2 regions of the Tuberibacillus sp. Marseille-P3662 genome follow, and region 1 is predicted to be linked to the other one. Evidence: a T-box and tRNA genes for the amino acid it is inferred to sense, from the RefSeq annotation. Region 1 holds a T-box; the other holds one or more tRNA genes.
What was found. The T-box of region 1 lies ahead of leuS (leucine--tRNA ligase). A T-box ahead of a tRNA ligase gene usually reads a tRNA of that ligase, here a tRNA-Leu.
Positions count from the first base shown of each region.

Region 2: it has a tRNA-Leu gene. The T-box ahead of leuS (leucine--tRNA ligase) is inferred to sense a tRNA for this amino acid. The anticodon was not compared.

Region 1 covers NZ_FXBS01000006.1:256,846-260,247, forward strand. The annotation lists gene B9Y89_RS09780 (MDR family MFS transporter) at 1-956, shown strand, start outside; T-box leader at 1,028-1,257, shown strand; gene leuS (leucine--tRNA ligase) at 1,345-3,402, shown strand, end outside.
Region 2 covers NZ_FXBS01000003.1:203,080-206,481, forward strand. The annotation lists tRNA gene B9Y89_RS02430 (tRNA-Ser) at 1-83, shown strand, start outside; tRNA gene B9Y89_RS02435 (tRNA-Glu) at 99-173, shown strand; tRNA gene B9Y89_RS02440 (tRNA-Val) at 239-314, shown strand; tRNA gene B9Y89_RS02445 (tRNA-Met) at 506-582, shown strand; tRNA gene B9Y89_RS02450 (tRNA-Asp) at 603-678, shown strand; tRNA gene B9Y89_RS02455 (tRNA-Phe) at 699-774, shown strand; tRNA gene B9Y89_RS02460 (tRNA-Thr) at 784-857, shown strand; tRNA gene B9Y89_RS02465 (tRNA-Tyr) at 909-994, shown strand; tRNA gene B9Y89_RS02470 (tRNA-Trp) at 1,002-1,075, shown strand; tRNA gene B9Y89_RS02475 (tRNA-His) at 1,089-1,165, shown strand; tRNA gene B9Y89_RS02480 (tRNA-Gln) at 1,172-1,246, shown strand; tRNA gene B9Y89_RS02485 (tRNA-Gly) at 1,251-1,325, shown strand; tRNA gene B9Y89_RS02490 (tRNA-Cys) at 1,349-1,423, shown strand; tRNA gene B9Y89_RS02495 (tRNA-Leu) at 1,461-1,550, shown strand; tRNA gene B9Y89_RS02500 (tRNA-Leu) at 1,554-1,634, shown strand; gene B9Y89_RS02505 (hypothetical protein) at 1,898-2,278, shown strand; gene B9Y89_RS02510 (hypothetical protein) at 2,353-2,559, opposite strand; gene B9Y89_RS02515 (EcsC family protein) at 2,644-3,402, opposite strand, start outside.

The sequences.
Region 1 (3,402 bases):
TAGTCGCATACCACTCCACCTATTCTTACATGATGCTATTAATGGTGATTGGTTTTGGCTCAGGACTGGTTAAGCCGGCGATGTATGCCATGGCCGGCAGTATATGGCCTGATGGTGGGCGTAAGCCTTTTAATGCGATGTACGTCGCGCAAAATTTAGGTGTGGCGTTAGGGGCTTCGCTAGGCGGATTTATTGCCAGTCAATCATTCACCTTGATTTTTTTGGTCAATGGTATTTTTTATCTCAGCTTCTTTTTACTGGCGCTAACGACCTATCGACGATTGGAAGGGCGCTCAGTGGATGACGGGTACATGTATTCAAGCGTGACCGATTATGAATCGACCATTCATCATAAGCGGCATTTCATCGCTTTACTCATTCTTTGTTCGGGATTCGTGTTATGTTGGATTGGCTATGTGCAATGGCAATCGACTTTATCGTCTTATACACAAGAACTGGGAATTAGTCTCTCACACTACAGTATTTTATGGACGATTAATGGTTTTCTGATTGTGTCTTTACAACCCATTGTCAAGTTTGTAGTAGCAAAAATGAGAGATGAAAAACGGCAAATTATAACGGGGATTGTCATTTTTATGATATCTTATGCTGTTGTGACTCAAGCCGAACAGTTCAGTGGATTTGCGGCGGCTATGGTTATCTTAACAATCGGTGAGGTCTTAGTTTGGCCGGCGGTGCCGACATTGGCTCATCGTCTGGCTCCCAAAGGAAGAACCGGTTTCTACCAAGGATTTGTCAATAGCACAGGGACGGCTGGGCGTATGCTTGGGCCCCTGCTCGGTGGCGTGATCGTCGATTATTTTGGAATGAATCCGCTTTTTGTCGTCATTATTTTATTATATATCGTTGCGATCGGATCGACACTATTGTTTCACCGGTTTTCACAAAAAAATCTGGCCTACAATCAAGATGTAGGTGAGTTTCATCAAAGTTAAACGGCGGGAAAAAGCCTTGACACCGGTGTAACAATTGCATAGAATACTAAATAACATCGAAATTTGTATAATTTTAAATGGTGATGAGGAGTAGTAACGAAATGTTTTCTCAGAGAATTGGCGGTGGCTGCGAGCCAATGGATGAATCGTGAACTCGCCTCGGAGTTTTGATTGTGAGTGACTGACGTAGCAATCAACGTCTCGTCCGCGTTAAGGATCCAGAGTGAATGGCGAACTACGTCATTAACTAGGGTGGAACCGCGGGAAACAATGATTGTGATATCAACCTCTCGTCCCTAACAATATTGTTAAGGGCGGGAGGTTGATTTGTATGTTTTTGGTGATAAATACCGAAGATTATGGATGGATGCAATAAGGAGGGGCTATCATGCCATATAATCACAAGAAAATAGAGCCCAAATGGCAACATTATTGGGAAGAACAGCAAACCTTTAAAACGAATATTCACACGGACAAAGAAAAAAGTTATATTTTGGATATGTTTCCGTATCCATCAGGGGCGGGCTTACACGTCGGACATCCTGAAGGTTATACGGCAACCGATATTTTGGCGAGAATGAAGCGGATGCAAGGTTATGAAGTCCTTCATCCAATGGGGTGGGATGCATTTGGCTTACCAGCCGAGCGCTATGCGATGAAAACAGGCAATGACCCGGCCGAATTCACCCAGCATAATATTGATAATTTTCGCCGCCAAATTAAATCGCTGGGTTTATCCTATGATTGGTCTAGAGAGATTAACACAACTGATCCGAATTATTACAAATGGACACAATGGATCTTTATAAAATTATATGAAAAAGGTCTAGCTTACATCGATGAGATTCCTGTGAACTGGTGCCCAGATCTTGGAACGGTTTTGGCTAACGAAGAAGTGGTTGATGGTAAGAGTGAATGGGGCCATGAAGTGATCCAAAAGCCGATGAAACAATGGATGATGAAAATTACCGATTATGCCGATCGTCTCTTGGAAGACCTTGATGATCTTGATTGGCCGGAAAGTATCAAAGATATGCAGCGCAACTGGATCGGCCGTTCGGAAGGTGCGCAAATTCGGTTTGGTTTTGCGGATCATGATGCTTCCATTGAAGTCTTCACAACCCGACCTGATACATTATTCGGTGCCACTTACGCGGTTTTGTCACCGGAACATCCTTTGGTGGATCAGATTACGACGGCGGAACAACGATCTGACGTTGCGGCCTATCAAACGAAGGTGCAAAGAAAAAGTGAGCTTGAACGGACGGATCTTGCCAAAGAAAAAACGGGCGTATTCACTGGCGCTTACGTCGTAAACCCGATTAACGAGGAAAAATTACCGGTCTGGATCGCTGACTACGTGCTGATGAGTTATGGTACAGGGGCAATCATGGCTGTCCCGGGGCATGATGAACGTGACTATGAATTTGCGACCACATTTGATTTACCGATTCGTGAGGTTGTATCCGGTGGTGACTTAAGTCAAGAGGTTTATACCGGTGATGGTCCTCACGTTAACTCTCAATTCCTAGACGGGATGCATCAAGATGAAGCCATCGAAACTATGCTAGAGTGGCTTGAAGATCAGGGTATTGGTGAGAAGAAGGTCACGTATCGTTTGCGTGACTGGTTGTTCAGCCGCCAAAGGTACTGGGGTGAACCGATTCCAGTCATTCATTGGGAAGATGGCCAGGTTACAACGGTGCCTGAAGAAGAATTACCGCTAACCTTGCCTGAGGCTAATGAAGTTAAGTCATCTGGAACTGGGGAGTCGCCGCTTGCCAACATTGATGACTGGGTGCATGTGGTTGATCCTGAGACAGGTATAAAAGGTCGTCGGGAGACCAATACCATGCCTCAATGGGCAGGCAGCTGCTGGTACTACCTAAGGTATATTGACCCAGACAATGATACAGCTCTTGCTGACCCTGATTTGCTGAATAAATGGCTGCCGGTCGATACTTATATTGGCGGTGCTGAACACGCCGTCTTGCATTTGCTTTATGCCCGTTTCTGGCACAAGGTACTATATGACATTGGTGTTGTACCGACAAAAGAGCCGTTTCAAAAGCTGTTTAATCAAGGTATGATCCTGGGTGAAAACAGTGAGAAGATGAGTAAGTCAAAAGGCAACGTTGTTAATCCTGATGATATTGTACGAACGCACGGTGCGGATACCTTGAGAGTCTATGAAATGTTCATGGGACCTTTGGATGCCTCGATTGCTTGGTCCGAAGACGGGGTAGACGGATCGCGGCGTTTTTTGGATCGGATTTGGCGGTTGTTAGTGACTGAAGAAGACACGTTGAAAGCGAATGTTCAGGCTGATGTTGATGTCACAAATGAGTTTGAACGTCTTTATCATGAAACCATTAAAAAAGTGACAGATGACTTTACAAACCTTCGATTCAATACAGGGATTTCACAATTAATGGTGTTTTTAAAC
Region 2 (3,402 bases), on a different contig from region 1:
TGTCCGAGTGGTCGAAGGAGCACGATTGGAAATCGTGTGTGCGGTTCCCCGTACCGAGGGTTCGAATCCCTCGCTCTCCGCCATTTAAAATAAGTAAGGGCCCCTTGGTCAAGCGGTTAAGACACCGCCCTTTCACGGCGGTAACACGGGTTCGAGTCCCGTAGGGGTCACCAATAATTACATAAATTAGCTCTTGCAATTCCGAGCAAAATTTAATATAATTATTAATGTGTCTTTTGGAGGATTAGCTCAGCTGGGAGAGCATCTGCCTTACAAGCAGGGGGTCGCAGGTTCGAGCCCTGCATCCTCCACCATAGAATACAAACATTCATTTATAGAAAGTTCTGAGAAATAACATCATCCGTAATCTTTGTAACGACGCGGGGTGGAGCACTCAAGCAAAGCATCGTCGAGTAGACAGCGCTGAGTATTCACGCCGAGATTGAAAAAGTGAATACGAACAATAACTTCTGAGAAATAACATCATCCGTAATCTTTGTAACGACGCGGGGTGGAGCAGTTCGGTAGCTCGTCGGGCTCATAACCCGAAGGTCGCAGGTTCGAATCCTGCCCCCGCAACCACAATATTTATTTTTACATATGGGTCTGTGGTGTAGCGGTTAACATGCCTGCCTGTCACGCAGGAGATCGCGGGTTCGATTCCCGTCAGACCCGCCATTTTATATGCTTAGTATTATGGCTCGATAGCTCAGTCGGTAGAGCAGTGGACTGAAAATCCTCGTGTCGGCGGTTCGATTCCGTCTCGAGCCACCATTTTAAAATGCCGGCCTAGCACAATCTGGCAGTGCAACTGATTTGTAATCAGTAGGTTGGGGGTTCGAGTCCCTCGGCCGGCATTTCACACTTTTTTATAATAATCATATAATATGTATTGATTGACTTAATACGGAGGGATAGCGAAGTGGCTAAACGCGGCGGACTGTAAATCCGCTCCCTTTCGGGTTCGTAGGTTCGAATCCTACTCCCTCCACCACTAACTTAGGGGTATAGTTTAACGGCAGAACAGAGGTCTCCAAAACCTCCGATGTGGGTTCGATTCCTACTACCCCTGCCACTTTAATGTCACGGCGGATGTGGCGAAGTGGTTAACGCATCGGATTGTGGTTCCGACATTTCGTGGGTTCGATCCCCATCATCCGCCCCATAATGATGGCCCATAGCCAAGCGGTAAGGCACCGGTTTTTGGTACCGGGATGCGCTGGTTCGAATCCAGCTGGGCCAGCCATATTGCGGAAGTAGTTCAGCGGTAGAACACCACCTTGCCAAGGTGGGGGTCGCGGGTTCGAATCCCGTCTTCCGCTCCACTTGATCTTATAATTTCCATTTTGGCGGCATAGCCAAGTGGTAAGGCAGGGGTCTGCAAAACCCTTATTCCCCGGTTCGAATCCGGGTGCCGCCTCCAAGTGATAGACAAGCCTTGGAGTGAAAATAAAACTTACGCCGGGGTGGCGGAATTGGCAGACGCACAGGACTTAAAATCCTGGGGAGGGTCTTCCTCCGTGGGGGTTCGAGTCCCCCCCTCGGCACCATACGCCGATGTGGCGGAATTGGCAGACGCGCACGACTCAAAATCGTGTTCCTCTGGAGTGTGGGTTCGACTCCCACCATCGGCACTTATTTTATAAGCGTAATCAAGACGTTTTTGCAAAAGCAAAGGCGTCTTTTTTTGTTTTAAGGGTTTAAAGATTGGAATAAGCCGCAAAATATTTTTCAAACAAAATTGATTGGGTCATGAACAATAACATGCAAATCACTATCATGGATGTCTTACTTACAGGTCCGGTCTTTATATTTTTATTAACAGCTATAGGGATCGTTATTTTTGCCATTATGAAAACCGATCCAAAAATATTAGAAGCAAAAAGAAGGCTGAAAGATGACAATGAAAGTAATTCAAAAGATTCTAATCATTGGGCGGGATAACAAGAGGGCGCCCATAGAGGGCCTATTGCACAAGTTTATTAGTTTTATTAGTATAGTATTAATCTTATTCGGTTTTGGTATCATTTCCATGTACTTCGTTGAGATAAACCGACAATTGTCATATGAACCTAAGGAAGGGCTTTTCCATTCATTAGGTATTCAATATCGATATCCGTTTTTTCTTGCCTTTTTCTCTTTTTTTGTTGCTGCTGTAATGGAAGGAAAAAAGTCAACAGCGACGATTATTTTCGCCTTTATCGGTATTGTCATTTTAACACTAATATTTTTGTTATATTGTGTATTCAATATGTTTGTATTAATGCCTAGATATTAGCATGTTACGTATATTGTGGGTATTACAGAGACAAGGAGTGAATCGTCCCCCTTGTCTCTTTGGCCAGTTAGCTTTTACTCTTCAGAATCGGAATTTTCCACAGATGCTTGGGCACCCATATGTTCTTTATCTTTTTTATAGCCCTTGTCGAGGTGTCCGGCGTTCTCTATATCACCAGACATGTTGTAACCTTCTACTTCAATATTTGCAGTTGTTCCGTATAGTCCCATTCCGTATAGTTCAGCATTAAACTCTTCCGTATTCTTCTTTTCCTTAGCCATGATTTCACCTCCGTATTCGTAATGTCCCCTGTGAGAATAGAGACTATCCTGGTCCGGAGACATTTAAAAAAGGGAATATGGCATTTAATTAGTTCTCTTTAGCCTTTCAAGAATCCTTCGTTTCTTATAGAGCATTCTTCCTGCTTCAGCAACGTCTTCAAGTGTTGATTTATTGACCATCGCCCCGAAAATGATCCCGGCAATAGGGACGAGTTGAAGGAGTTTCTTCCATCCGAAATGATCCCGATAAGTCATGACAACTTCACGCCATCCCTGCAGTTGAGAAGCGGTTTGCTGCTCCTTATTGTCGGAATGAAAGTCACTTAATTCTTCAATGATTGCTTTCTTCCCGACAATATCAGAAGAAGCAAACTGCAGGCATTTGACGATGAAAATGCGTTCGCTTTTATCTTCTGGGTCATAACCATAACAAATGGCGATTTCCTGCAAGGTCTTCAACGATAAACCGAGCAAGGCCGGGATATCGACGGCAAGGGTGAACATGCCGCCGATACCCGTTGTTGCACCTTGAAAAGTAGCAAACTTTGCTCGTGATTGGCCGTAATCTTCAGCAATTGCATCCATCTTTGATAAAGGTAAACGTGCAATGTCATCAGGCGTCTGTACTCCGTTAAATCGTTCCGTGATTCGATTCTTGCTAATCAAATAGCGACCGCCGGATTGAATATAATAACTGAGCTCATCAATGGCTTGCCCGATTTTCTTTTGGATAAATGCCGGTGTCATCTTATCCAAAAGTTTGAAAGGGAGTCGGCCGAGGCGTTCCCAAAACCAAAGTTTTTTCTGGCTGTTTTCCCACTGTTTAATGTGCTTAAGTTCGTT